DNA from 4 places in the Vreelandella sp. F11 genome. Region 3 is predicted to be linked to each of the others. Evidence: predicted binding sites of a transcription regulator. Region 3 holds the regulator's gene; each other region holds the start of a gene.

Region 1 (3,195 bases), 2.1 Mb from region 3:
ATGAAGCTCAATACCCCGCCGCGCTCTCAAGCTGCGTTGGGCAGCGCTGCGCTGGCGCTGAGCATGCTCATCGACTTCCATACTCATGAAGATGTCGAGCAATTCGCTTTTAACCGAGGTGATTCGTTCGACGTTTCTCATAATCGACGTTCCTCCAGATGAATATGCCTTCGTCCACCTGCATCCGTGACGACTGTTATGATGCAGTGCGGCACTTCAATTATTACTATACCCTACTTGACAAAATGATGACCAATCTTAAAAAAACTGACTAACGACCTTTAAACGCTGCTAGAACACTGCCTAATAGTTCGTGGCCCGATGGACTCATTAAGGCATACTGTTGACTACCTGCTGGTTGAGCACCCAAGGAGCTGAACGTGAGTCGCGCCCTGTTCGATGAAATGAGACGCCGCATGGAGCACTTTCGACGCTCCGAACAAAAAGTGGCGCGGTTTGTACTGCGCAACCCCGAAGAGGTCATCCACATGCGCATTGTGGATCTGGCCACCGAAGCCACCGTTAGCGAACCTACCGTGGTGCGCTTTTGCCGTGCGCTGGGGTGCAATGGCTTTCAGGACTTCAAGCTACAGCTGGCACAAATGCTGGCCAGCGGCAGTCAGTTCGCGCAGTTCTCCATGAACGATAGCGACTCGGTCGCTGAGTTTTCCCACAGCATCTTCGACTCGACGGTGGGCACGCTGCTCTCAGTGCGCGACCGGCTGGATAACGACGCCCTGGGCCGCGCAGTCAACGCCCTGGCAATGGCCAACCGGGTTGAGTTCTACGGCTTTGGTGCCTCTGGTGCTGTAGCCTTTGATGCTCAGCACAAGTTTTTCCGCCTACAGATTTCCACTTCTGCCTACGCCGACCCGCATATGCAGAATATGTCGGCGGTGACCTTGAACGATGGCGATGTGGTGGTGGCCATTTCACAAACCGGTCGAACCAAAGCGCTGGTCGCCAGCGTACGCCTGGCTCGCGAAGCGGGTGCGACCGTCATTGGCCTGTGCCCCAGCGGTTCACCGCTGGCCGAAGAGGTCAGCCTGCCGCTGTATATCGATGTTCATGAAGACACCGAAATTTACACCCCGCTTAGCTCGCGAATTGCCCATTTGGTGCTCATCGACGTGCTTGCCGTAGGCGTGGCAAAAACCCGCGGGCCGAAACTCGCCGAGCAGCTTAAAGCGGTTAAAAAGAGCCTTAATACGCTGCGCTTTCCAGAAGAATCCTAGCCTTTGCCTATACCGAGTGCGAGGGCAGGTTGAAGCGAGGGTCTTTTGACAGGGATGTCAAAAGTAGCGCCCACGGATGGGTTCACAGCGCCCTCGCGGAAACCTGCCCTCGCACAGAGGCGAGAAGATTGCCACACCTGTATACACAGCCAGTTCCCTGGCTGTGCTAGACTAGCCGCCTATTTTTTGATCCGGCAGCGGCTACTATGGACGACGTCACGGCGATTCTCGATCAGCTCAACTCCGCCCAGCGCGAAGCAGTGAGCGCCCCCCAAGGTAATCTGTTGGTGCTCGCAGGCGCAGGTTCTGGCAAAACCCGTGTGCTGGTGCATCGCATCGCCTGGCTGATGCAGGCGGAAGGATTGTCGCCCTACGCGCTGCTGGCCGTCACCTTTACCAACAAAGCCGCCAAGGAGATGCGCACCCGCCTTGAGGCGCTACTGAGCATCTCAATGCGCCATGTCTGGGTGGGCACCTTTCACTCTATCGCCCACCGGCTGCTGCGTACCCACTGGCAGGACGCCCGACTGCCGCAACACTTCCAGATCATCGATTCCGACGATCAGCTCCGCCTGGTCAAACGGCTGCTAAAAGATTACTCCATCGACGACGAACGCTATCCGCCCCGCCAGGTGCAGCACTTTATCTCCGGCTGCAAAGAGGAGGGATTACGCCCGCACCAGGTCAATGTGGATGGCGATGCCTACATGGGCCAGATGGTCGAGCTCTACGAGCGCTACCAGCTCACCTGTGAGCGCGGCGGTCTGGTCGATTTTGGCGAGCTGCTGCTAAGAAGCCTGGAGCTACTGCGTGATAACCCCGCGCTGTTGAAACATTATCAGGAGCGCTTTGGCCACGTGCTGGTGGATGAGTTTCAGGATACCAATACCCTGCAATACGCCTGGCTAAAGCTACTTACCGGCATGAAGACACCGATGACCGCCGTGGGTGATGATGACCAGTCGATCTACGGCTGGCGCGGCGCCAAAGTAGAGAACATCAGCCGCTTTGAGCAGGAGTTTCCGCAGACCCACACCGTACGCCTGGAGCAGAACTATCGCTCCACCAGCGCCATTCTGGAAGCGGCCAATACGCTGATCAGCCACAACAGCGAGCGCATGGGTAAAAACCTGTGGACTGATGGCATCGAAGGCGAGCCGATCTCGATCTATGCCGGGTTTAACGACCTGGAAGAAGCCCGTTATATCGTCGACACTATCAAAGAGAAGGTCGATGAAGGCTTCAACCGACGGGATATTGCCATTCTCTACCGCTCAAACGCCCAGTCACGACTGCTGGAAGAGACGCTGATTCGCCAAGGCATGCCCTACCGTATTTACGGCGGCCACCGCTTCTATGAGCGCTTGGAAATCAAAAATGCCCTGGCCTACCTGCGCCTGATGCTCAACCGCGATGACGACGCTTCACTAGAGCGGGTGATCAATGTGCCCACCCGTGGCATCGGCACACGCACGGTAGAGATTGTTCGCCTGCGCGCCCGTGAACAAGGCATTCCGCTATGGCAGGCGCTCCACGATGCGATTAACGACGGCACCTTGAAAGGCCGCGCAGCCAATGCCGTGCAAACCTTCGCCAACCTGATCGAGCAGCTCGATAACGATGCTTCCGGCATGGCACTGCACGAGATTATCGACCACGTCACAGTGCATACCGGTTTGATCGAGCACCACAAAAGTGAGCGCGGCGAGAAAGGCCAGGCGCGGGTGGAAAACCTGGAAGAGCTGGTCACTGCCGCCCGCGCCTTTACCCAGGGCGATGTGTTTGAAGCACCTGAGGCGGGCGAAGGCATGGCGGCGTTGGAAGCGTTTCTCTCCGAAGCCGCCCTTAACGCTGGCGACCACGAAGCCGAGGAGTTTGAAGATAGCGTGCAGTTGATGACGCTGCACTCCGCCAAAGGTCTGGAGTTCCCGGTGGTGTTTATTGCCGGTGTGGAAGAGGG
Region 2 (3,195 bases), 2.3 Mb from region 3:
AGTTCGAGTCGGCGGGTTTGGTCATTCGTCATAATTTTGACGGAGGACATGCGGTATTCGAGATGACCCAAGAGGATCACCATGACCACATGGTGTGCCTTGAAAGCGGTGAAATCATTGAATTTGTTGATGAGATCATCGAGCGACGTCAGCAAGAAATTGCTGAAGAGCACGGCTACGAACTAGTGGATCATGCCCTGGTGTTATATGTGCGCCCGCGCGGTTCCGACGTAACGCGCCAGGACAGTGGGCCGACGAACAAGAAATAACGTTCTCAGGTCGCTGCTAGTCGAAAACGCTAGTCGCTGTTTGAAATGTAAGCGCCCCTCATCTACTGGGCCGAATTCGCTTAGTGCATTCGGCCAGTGGGTTAGGGGCGTTTCAGTGTGGCGGGCGCTGACTAGCGTGGAGCATCTCGCGCGCATGGGCGAGGGTTTGGTCAGAAAGCTTCACACCCCCTAGCATGCGCGCCAGTTCGCTGATGCGTCCTTGCTCATCAAGTAGTGCCATCTGAGTTAGCGTAGTGTCGCGCTTCGCCTGTTTCTCGATATGCAGATGCTGGTGGGCCTGTGCCGCCACCTGGGGCAGGTGTGTCACGGTCATGACCTGACCGTTTTCGCCCAGTTTGCGCAGCAGTTGGCCAACGATCTCTGCGGTGGCGCCCGAGATACCCACATCCACTTCGTCAAATACCAGGCTGGGCACCGTTGAGTGGGTCGCTGCGACGACTTGAATGGCTAGACTGATCCGCGACAATTCGCCGCCGGAGGCGACCTTGGTCAATGGGCGCGCGGGCTGGCCAGGGTTGGCGCTAATCAAAAACTGCACACGGTCAAGGCCTTCAGGGGAGGGGGCGTCCTTGGCAGTGACCTCCACTTCAAAACGAGCTTTGCCCATGGCCAAGAAGCCCAACTGCTGCTGCACCTCTTTGCCCAAGCGAAGCGCGGCTTTTTGACGGCTCTCGGTGAGTTTTTTTGCCTCTTGGCGGTACGCTTCACGTAACTCGACGACCCGTGCACTAAGGGCCTCCAGGTCATTGCCACCCTCTTCGAGCTGAGCGACTTCACGCTGCAGATCCGCATGCAGGGCGTATAGCTCTTCAGGGGCAATGTGATGCTTGCGGGCGATGCGATGGACGTCACTCATGCGCTCTTCCACCCAGGCGAGACGTTCAGGGTCTAATTCGGTAGTGCTGGCGAGGCGGTTGAGTTCGCTGGCAGCCTCTTCCACTTGAATGCGCGCATCGCTCAGCATGGCCAGAGTATTGGCCAGGGTGCCTTTATCACTGCCTGGCAGCGCGCTTAGGTGGGCGTACGCTTGATTGAGCAAAGAGAGTGCGCCGCCCTCGTCGCTGGCGCAGCAGTCGGCGGCAAACTGGGTTTCGCGTAGGGTCTCCTCCGCATGCGCCAGGCTGTGCTGTTCTTCCTCTAACGTGGCTAGCTCACCCTCCGCTAAACCGAGCTGATCCAGCTCCTCTACCTGGTAGCGCAGCAACTGCCGTTTGGCCTCTACTTCACTGCCCTCTTCACTCAGCTTCTTCAACTGACGGCGCGCATTGCGCCACTCGCGGAAGGTGTCGGCTAATTGAGTGGTGGCACCGTTTAAGCCTGCATAATCGTCTAATAGGGCGAGATGGGTCTCTTCGCGCATCAGCGCGTGATGGGCATGCTGTCCATGAATCTGAATCAGCTGCTCGCCGAGAGATTTGAGGTCGGAGATCGTCGCAGGTTGGCCGTTGATCCACGCCTTGGAGCGGCCATTGGCGGTGACCACGCGGCGCAGCAAGCACTCCTCTGTCGGCAGTTCCCGGGCCGTTAGCCACTCGACGGCGGCGGGCAGGTGCTGAATGTCAAAACGTGCGGAGAGATCGGTACGCTCGCGGCCATGGCGCACGCTGCCAGCGTCGGCGCGCTCGCCCAGGCAAAGCCCAAGGGCGCCTAATAGAATCGACTTGCCCGCCCCTGTTTCTCCGGTAATCGCGGTCATGCCGCCGGACAAGTCGAGTTCCAGGTGATCGACAATGGCGAAATCTTGAATAGCTAGCTGAGTAAGCATGGCGCCTCCCGAGGCGGTTCAGCACAGAAGCTGGATACTTATCCAATAGTTGTTGATTTATACAGTAGTTAATAACTCACTTCAATGCACCTCTTGAGATGGAATTTATGGCCCCCATATAGCGTGCATAGATAGTTAAAGCGAGTGATTTTGAAGCTTACTTCTTCGCGCGCCGCCAGCATGGCCGCGCCCTACTTTTTAGGAGCAAAACATGGCGAAAGAACCGCAAACTCCGTTGGATGACGAACTCACACGCCACGAGCATGAAGCCGAGGGCGCTGAACAAGCGGCTGAGAAAGTGGCGGAAGAGCGCTTGATGGAAGGCGAGCTGGAAGGGCTGATCAATGACGAAGAGCCGCTGGAAGGCAGTTCCGATAACCCTGAAGCGGAAATGCTGGCTGCCCAGGTAGAGGAGTTAGAGCAGAGCTTGGCCGACGCCAAAGACCAAGCCCTGCGCGCCGCCGCTGAAGCGCAAAACGTGCGCCGCCGTGCCGAGCAGGAAGCGGAAAAGGCGCGCAAGTTTGCCCTGGAGAAGTTCGTTAAAGAGCTGCTTCCCGTGGTGGATAGCTTGGAAAAGGCTCTTGAAACCATGGAAGAGGGGGCATCGGAAGTTCACCGCGAAGGTGTCTCCATGACCTTGAAAATGCAGCTGGATGTGCTCAATAAGTTCGGCGTTGAAAGCATTGAGCCACACGGTGAACCCTTCGACCCGCAGGTGCACGAAGCCATGACCATGGTGCCTAACCCGGATCTCGATCCGAACACCGTGATGGATGTTATGCAGAAAGGCTATTTGCTCAATGGCCGCCTGGTGCGTCCGGCGATGGTCGTCGTCAGCAAAAAAGCCGATTAAGCCACTGGCGGCACAGAGTGTGAAATAAGAGTGTGAAAAAAAGCCCTTGAAATGTCAGCGGCGGCCCCCAAATAAAGGGCAACCCCGCGGGGAAGCCCGCAGACAAGCTTTAAAGACTAAATTTTCAGTTTTGTAACAACCGAATTCGAGGTATTGCTATGGGACGTATAATTGGTATCGACCTGGGCACCACTAACTCTTGTGTGGCCGTGCTCGATGGTGACAGCGCTAAAGTTATCGAAAACGCCGAAGGCGGTCGTACGACGCCGTCTATCATCGCTTATACC
Region 3 (3,195 bases):
AACCATGACGATATGCGTTCGCTGAGCGAGTGGTACGGCATTCCTTACCACCATGTACCGGTCGACCCTGACGATAAGCAAGCGTCGTTTGCCAAGGTTCAAGCCGAAATCGACAGCGCTCGCGCTGACTGCGTGGTGCTGGCACGCTATATGCAAATACTGCCCCCCGAGCTGTGTGCGCGCTATGCGGGGCGAGTGATCAATATTCACCACAGCTTTCTGCCCTCTTTTGCCGGGGCTAAGCCCTACCACCAGGCCTACCAGCGTGGCGTTAAGCTGATAGGCGCTACCTGCCACTATGTGACCGAGGAACTCGACGCAGGCCCTATCATCGAACAGGATATCCATCGCGTTAGCCACTGCCACACACCTACGGATCTAGTACGCTTTGGACGTGATGTCGAAAAAGCCGTGCTCGCTCGCGGTTTGCGCTGGCACTTGGAAGATCGCGTGCTGGTGCACGGCAACAAGACCGTGGTGTTTAGCTAACGCTCATCAACTTGAGAGGCCGCCATGTCATTTGCGCAAAGTGTATTAGCGCCTTGGGCGCTGCTGCTCACCTGGCTACTTTCGCTAGGCGTGATGGCGTGTGCACTATGGCGGCGGCCTTGGCAGGTATTAATCGAGGATACAGCGCTTCAACATCGCTGGTTAGGGGCTACGCTGGCGGTGATGCTGATGTGGCAGCTTCGTGCCCAGGCGGTTGATTGGCTAACGCTGCACCTGGTCTTCACAGTTTTGATGACACTCGTTTTTAAAGCGCCGCTAGCGCTGATCAGCAACGTGCTGATCAATGTCGCTATGGTGGTGATTGGCCGCAATGAGTGGCTGTTGCTGGGGGCGAATGTGCTGGTGACGGGAATCGTTCCGGCGGCTGTGATTGGCACGGTATGGCGGTTAGTAGATCGCCGCCTGCCGGATAACTTGATGGTGTTTCTGTTTGCCTGCGGTTTTTTTGGTGCGGCGCTGGCGACGCTAGGGGGAGGGCTGGCAGCGGTGCTGCTGATTATCGTCGCAGGGACTGACCCTGAGGCGATCTATCTCGCTCAGGAGTACGCGCGCTTTTTGCCGCTGCTAATGCCTTCAGAGGCATTTATTAGCGGCATGCTGTTAAGCATTCTGTTGGTCTATCACCCAAACTGGGTGGCTACCTTCAATGACCACCGCTATATCGACTTGCAGTAGCCGAGTGACTAACCGAGTGCCTGACCGTTGCCGCCACGAATCACGCCGACTCCAACGCCTTCGATATCGAGGGATTGGGAGCGCAGGTCGATTTCAATAGGCGCAAAGTCAGGGTTTTCTGCAAACAGCGTTACTTGGTGCCCTTGGCGTTTGAAGCGTTTGACCGTTACTTCATCTTCCAGGCGAGCCACCACGATCTGGCCATCGCGCACGCGGTCAGTGCGATGAACCGCCAATAAATCACCCTCCAAGATGCCAATATCCTTCATGGAAAGGCCGCGCACGCGCAGCAGGTAGTCGGCTTTGGGTGTGAAGTACTCAGCCGGCAGCGGGCAGTAACGATCAATATGTTCAGCTGCCAAAATGGGACTGCCAGCGGCAACCTCACCGATGACTGGCAGACCAGTGGGCAGCGGTTCAACGCTGGTAGCAGGTAACGCAGTGGCGGCGCTATCGAGGATCTCTTGAGGTTCCTGGTTGGGCAGACGAATGCCACGAGAGGTGTTACGGATAATGCGAATAACGCCTTTGCGTTCCAGCGCACGCAGATGCTCTTCAGCCGCATTGGGAGAGCGGAAGCCCAGTGCTTTGGCAATTTCAGCACGGGTAGGAGGGTAGCCAAATTCGCCCATCGTTTTAACGATAAAATCAAACACATGCTGTTGGCGAGCGGTTAGCGGACGCGACATACCAGACTCCATAAATATGAATAGACAGTAACAAGTTAAATGGCGACTTAATCAATAAGTGGTTAAGTATACAGTATGTTCCTCTGTCCAGTATATGCCTTGTCACTACCTAATGCCGAAGTCCATACAATTTTTCTAATCGTTTGAAACTAAGCTTCTGCTTATTTAACGCGCCACATTTTATCAATAAATCAAGCGTTGAGCCCACCAAGGTTATGGCATAGTATTTTGCTATGTTTTAAACACCTGTTTCCCTGGAGAGCGACATGGCTCAATCTGATACGGTGACCCGTATACTCGATACCGCCGAGGTGCTGTTTGCAGAGCGGGGTTTTGCCGAGACTTCACTGCGCAACATCACCAGCAAAGCGCGTGTCAACCTAGCCGCGGTTAATTACCATTTTGGTTCCAAAAAAGCCCTGATCCAGGCTGTTTTTGCCCGCTATCTGGATCCGTTTAATCAGCGTTTTCATACCGCTCTGGATGAGCTTGAAGGCCAACACGCCGGGCGTGTGATTCCACTTGAAACACTGCTTGAGACGATGGCCACAACCGTTCTTGCGGTACCTGCCGAGCGCAATAGCTTAAAAGTGTTCATGCGCCTGCTCGGCCTAGCCTACAGCCAGGCCCAGGGGCATCTCAGACGATATATACAGCAAGAGTATGGCGATGTGTTCACCCGCTTCACCGAGCTGGTAAGAAAAGCAACGCCAGACCTGCCTGACGCGGAGCGTTTCTGGCGACTACACTTTATGCTCGGCACGGTAATCTTTACCCTGTCTGGCCTCGATGCGCTACGCGATATCGCAGAGAAGGATTATCACGAACAGGTCTCTGTGCGTGATTTGGTCAGGCGGTTGCTCCCGGTAGTGGTGGCTGCCATGAATGCACCGTTACCCACGGCCCTTGAAGCAGCTAAACCTGAAGAAGGAAAACATGCGAACGCCTACGCTAGCTGAGCTACCCCCGACTGAGAATATCTGGCTGGAGATTGATACGAGTCAACAGCAGCTGCGCTGTTGGCGAGGGCCTAAAGTGCTCCATGAGTGTGCCATCTCATCCGGTGCCGCCGGGAACGGGGAGCACAACGGCAGTGGCAAAACGCCCCATGGCTGGCACTATGTGCGCGCTGCCATCGGTGAAGATATGCCCGAAAATGCGGTGTTCCGAGGCCGCCGCTGGACAGGTGAAACCTTTTCAACTGCGCTGGCCGAGGCACACCCCGAGCGTGACTGGATTCTGACCCGTATTCTTTGGCTGTGTGGTTTGGAAAAGGGCGTGAATCGTGGTGGACAGGTGGACTCGCAGCGGCGCTATATTT
Region 4 (3,195 bases), 280 kb from region 3:
TTGGCTCGCCAGCGCATCGTGCTGCCTGCCCAAGCGGAGGACGCAACGCTGGCCTTTGCTTCTCAAGTGGTGATCGCCGATGAGGCGGGTTGGCTCGCCACGCTCTATCTCACTGATCAGCCGGTAGGCGACGCCGAACCCAGCGTGAAGCGCTTACTCGCGTCAGGTTATGTAGTGGCGATGATCAGCGGTGACCGGCAGGGCGCGGTGAATTGGTTAGGCGAGCGCGTGGGGCTTCCCCGTGAAGCTTGTTATGCTCAGCGCTCGCCGGAAGCCAAAGCGCGGTTATTGCAAGGACTGCCATCGCCAACGCTCTACGTGGGGGATGGCTTAAACGATACCTTGAGCCTGGTCGCAGCAGAGGTGGGTATCGCGCCATTGAGTGCCAGCGAGGCCGCCCGGGAGGGTGCTTCTGCTCAGCTTATGACACCAGGAGTTGGCGGGGTAGTGAAACTGCTTGGCATTGCCCAGCGCACCCGGCGCACCATGGTGCAGAACCTGTTCTTTTCGGCGCTCTATAACACGCTGGCGCTCGGTTTGGTGATCGTGATGGCAATCCCCCCGTTAATCGCAGTGCTCGCCATGGCAGCAAGCTCGCTGACGGTTACCCTCAACGCTGCACGATTAGCCTGGGCTGAGCCGGAGTAAGAGGGCTCACTAAATGAAGAGAGCTAAATGGCATAGCCAAGTGCCTGTTTAAGGCGCTCTGCATTTGTCGCCACCCAGTGTGGATCTATCGCGCCCCAATTACGTATCTGGTAGCGGCCAATGTTGTGGCGCTCGCCGTCATCTTTAGTAAATACACACTCGATATCCAACTCGGCGAGCGAAGTAATTGTATCCTGTGCAGTGCGTCTCGGCATGCCGGTGGCCTCGATTAACGCAGGCACGCTGGCGATGCCTTGTTCGATCAAATGGGCGACATATAAGCGGCGGTAAAAACTCGATTTGGTTTTGCTAAGCGTGGGCATTCGGCTTCCTTTGCAGCTAATTGTTGCATCTGCCGCTTAGCTTAAATGAATAAATCCTGTTGCGCTCGTGGCGGGCGAAAATCCCGCGTGTTCAAGCCCTGCTCGGTGCGATCCTGCAACTTCCACTGGCGGCTGGCGCGTGCAAAGCGCTGGGCGATTAAATCCGCAAATACCCCTTCACCGCGAAAGCGTTTACCAAACTTGGCATCGTACGCCTTACCGCCCCGGCACTGGCGCATTAGGCTCATCACTTTAGCCGCTCGCTCTGGGTAGTGGGCTTCTAACCACGCTTCAAATAGCGGCGCCACTTCATAGGGCAAGCGCAGCAGCATCCAGGCGGCGGTGCGTGCCCCCGAACGGCTGGCGGCTTCCAAAAGGTTTTCGATTTCATGATCCGTCAGCCCCGGAATCACCGGCGAAATCAGCGTACCTACGGGAATGCCCGCCGTATTAAGTTCACGAATGGCTCGTAAGCGCGCCTGGGGCGACGCCGCTCGTGGCTCTAATGTGCGTTTTAAATTGGCATCCAGGCTGGTCAAGCTGACAAATACGCGTACCAGGCGGTGCTCGGCCATCTCCGCGAGTAGCTCTAAATCGCGCAGCACCAGGGTGCTTTTGGTCACCAGCGTTACCGGATGGCGACACTCCAGCAGCAGTTCAAGTAACTGTCGAGTGGTTTGGTATTTGGCTTCAAGCGGTTGGTAGCAGTCGGTGTTGCCGGAAAGGTTGATGGGGCGGCACACATAGTTGGGATTGCAAAGCTCTTCGGTTAACTGCTCCACTAAACCGCTGCGAGCAATCAATTTGGTTTCAAAATCCAGCCCTGGCGATAAATCCCAGTAGGCGTGGGAGGGGCGGGCGTAGCAGTAAACGCAACCGTGCTCACAGCCGCGGTAGGGGTTCAGCGAGCGATCAAAAGGTAAATCCGGTGATTTGTTCCAGGAGAGTGCACTTTTGCTTACCTCTTCGCGTACTTCGGTGGCGATGGTCGTTAACGTTTCCTCTCGCCACCAGCCGTCGTCTTCTGCCACGCTGTGGGTAGGCGAAAAGCGATTGTGCGGGTCGTAGGTTGCTCCGCGACCTTTATAGGTAGCTGACTGAAAAGGCGAGCCAAGAGATGCCATCTGTCCACCTCCTTTTAGTGGTTTTATATACAGTAGTTGTGAAAAGGCAAGAAAGCAATAGCCCGTAAATGACGGAATACGACAGGTGGCTCCGGTGAAGCTACCCAAGTCACTATGACGGGGCTAATCTGACAAGTGGGTTTGTGAACTCAGCGCCATTGAGGAGACATCATGTCAAAAGTGGTTATTGTGACGGGAGGAAGTCGGGGTATAGGAGCTGCGACTGCAAAACTGCTGGCGACTAAAGGCTATGCAGTGTGCGTCAACTATCTTGCGAACAGAGATCGCGCAAATAGTGTGGTTGATACCATTGTACGTAACGGTGGCCGAGCGTTTGCCCATCAAGCGGATGTTAGCAATGAAGCTGACGTGATCCGCCTGTTTGATGCAGCAGAGGAGCACTTTGGCGAGGTGACGCACTTGGTTAATAATGCAGGGATACTGTTTGCTCAATCCAAGCTGGTCGACATCGACCTGGAGCGCTTCAACCAAGTGCTTAATAGCAACGTGGTCAGCTGTTTTCTTTGCTCCAGAGAAGCCGCCAGACGCTTTCCTGCTGGTAGTGCCATCGTCAATGTCTCATCGCTTGCCTCGCAAACAGGCTCGCCCTTCGAATATGTTGACTACGCTGCATCGAAAGGTGCCATGGACACCCTAACAAAGGGGTTGTCTCGTGAAGTGGCGGGTTCGGGGATTCGTGTTAACGCCGTTCGTCCCGGTTTTATCTACACTGATATGCATGCCGATGGTGGAGAGCCAGGACGGGTTGATCGTTTAGCTCCCCAAATTCCTATGCAGCGTGGCGGTAGCGCTGACGAAGTGGCTAATACCATCGCTTGGCTGCTGTCGGACGAAGCCTCTTATGTAACGGGGTCATTTATTGATGTCGCAGGTGGGCGGTAATGCCGTTCTCGCCTGTATTTCAAACGTTCTAAACGGATGCTGCTTTTGACAAGGAAAGGTCTTAACTCATGACACTTCAACAACACTTCGAACAGTTAGCCACTTATAACCAGTGGATGAACGCTAAACTCTATGATGCCGCCAGTAAGCTGAGCGCCTCTGAACTGAGTGAAGAGCGTGGCGCCTTCTTCGGCTCG

The links. The regulator LexA, encoded in region 3, represses DNA repair genes until DNA is damaged. The targets are predictions, from matches to a motif close to TACTGTNTANNTANACAGTA.
Region 1: a site for LexA is predicted at 1,371-1,390, ahead of uvrD (DNA helicase II). Genes of this name have one in related genera too.
Region 2: a site for LexA is predicted at 2,103-2,122, ahead of recN (DNA repair protein RecN). Genes of this name have one in related genera too.
Region 4: a site for LexA is predicted at 2,111-2,130, ahead of ACFIOZ_RS13225 (PA0069 family radical SAM protein). Genes of this name have one in related genera too.

The regions. Positions count from the first base shown of each region.
Region 1 covers NZ_CP170448.1:4,720,288-4,723,482, forward strand. The annotation lists gene ACFIOZ_RS21560 (PA3496 family putative envelope integrity protein) at 1-141, opposite strand, end outside; gene hexR (transcriptional regulator HexR) at 381-1,235, shown strand; gene uvrD (DNA helicase II) at 1,442-3,195, shown strand, end outside.
Region 2 covers NZ_CP170448.1:339,204-342,398, forward strand. The annotation lists gene fur (ferric iron uptake transcriptional regulator) at 1-269, shown strand, start outside; gene recN (DNA repair protein RecN) at 382-2,055, opposite strand; gene grpE (nucleotide exchange factor GrpE) at 2,267-2,908, shown strand; gene dnaK (molecular chaperone DnaK) at 3,067-3,195, shown strand, end outside.
Region 3 covers NZ_CP170448.1:2,606,661-2,609,855, reverse strand. The annotation lists gene purU (formyltetrahydrofolate deformylase) at 1-489, shown strand, start outside; gene ACFIOZ_RS11885 (energy-coupling factor ABC transporter permease) at 514-1,185, shown strand; gene lexA (transcriptional repressor LexA) at 1,194-1,874, opposite strand; gene ACFIOZ_RS11875 (TetR/AcrR family transcriptional regulator) at 2,141-2,833, shown strand; gene ACFIOZ_RS11870 (L,D-transpeptidase family protein) at 2,811-3,195, shown strand, end outside.
Region 4 covers NZ_CP170448.1:2,882,841-2,886,035, reverse strand. The annotation lists gene ACFIOZ_RS13235 (heavy metal translocating P-type ATPase) at 1-648, shown strand, start outside; gene ACFIOZ_RS13230 (winged helix-turn-helix domain-containing protein) at 672-971, opposite strand; gene ACFIOZ_RS13225 (PA0069 family radical SAM protein) at 1,013-2,095, opposite strand; gene ACFIOZ_RS13220 (SDR family oxidoreductase) at 2,267-2,998, shown strand; gene ACFIOZ_RS13215 (DinB family protein) at 3,067-3,195, shown strand, end outside.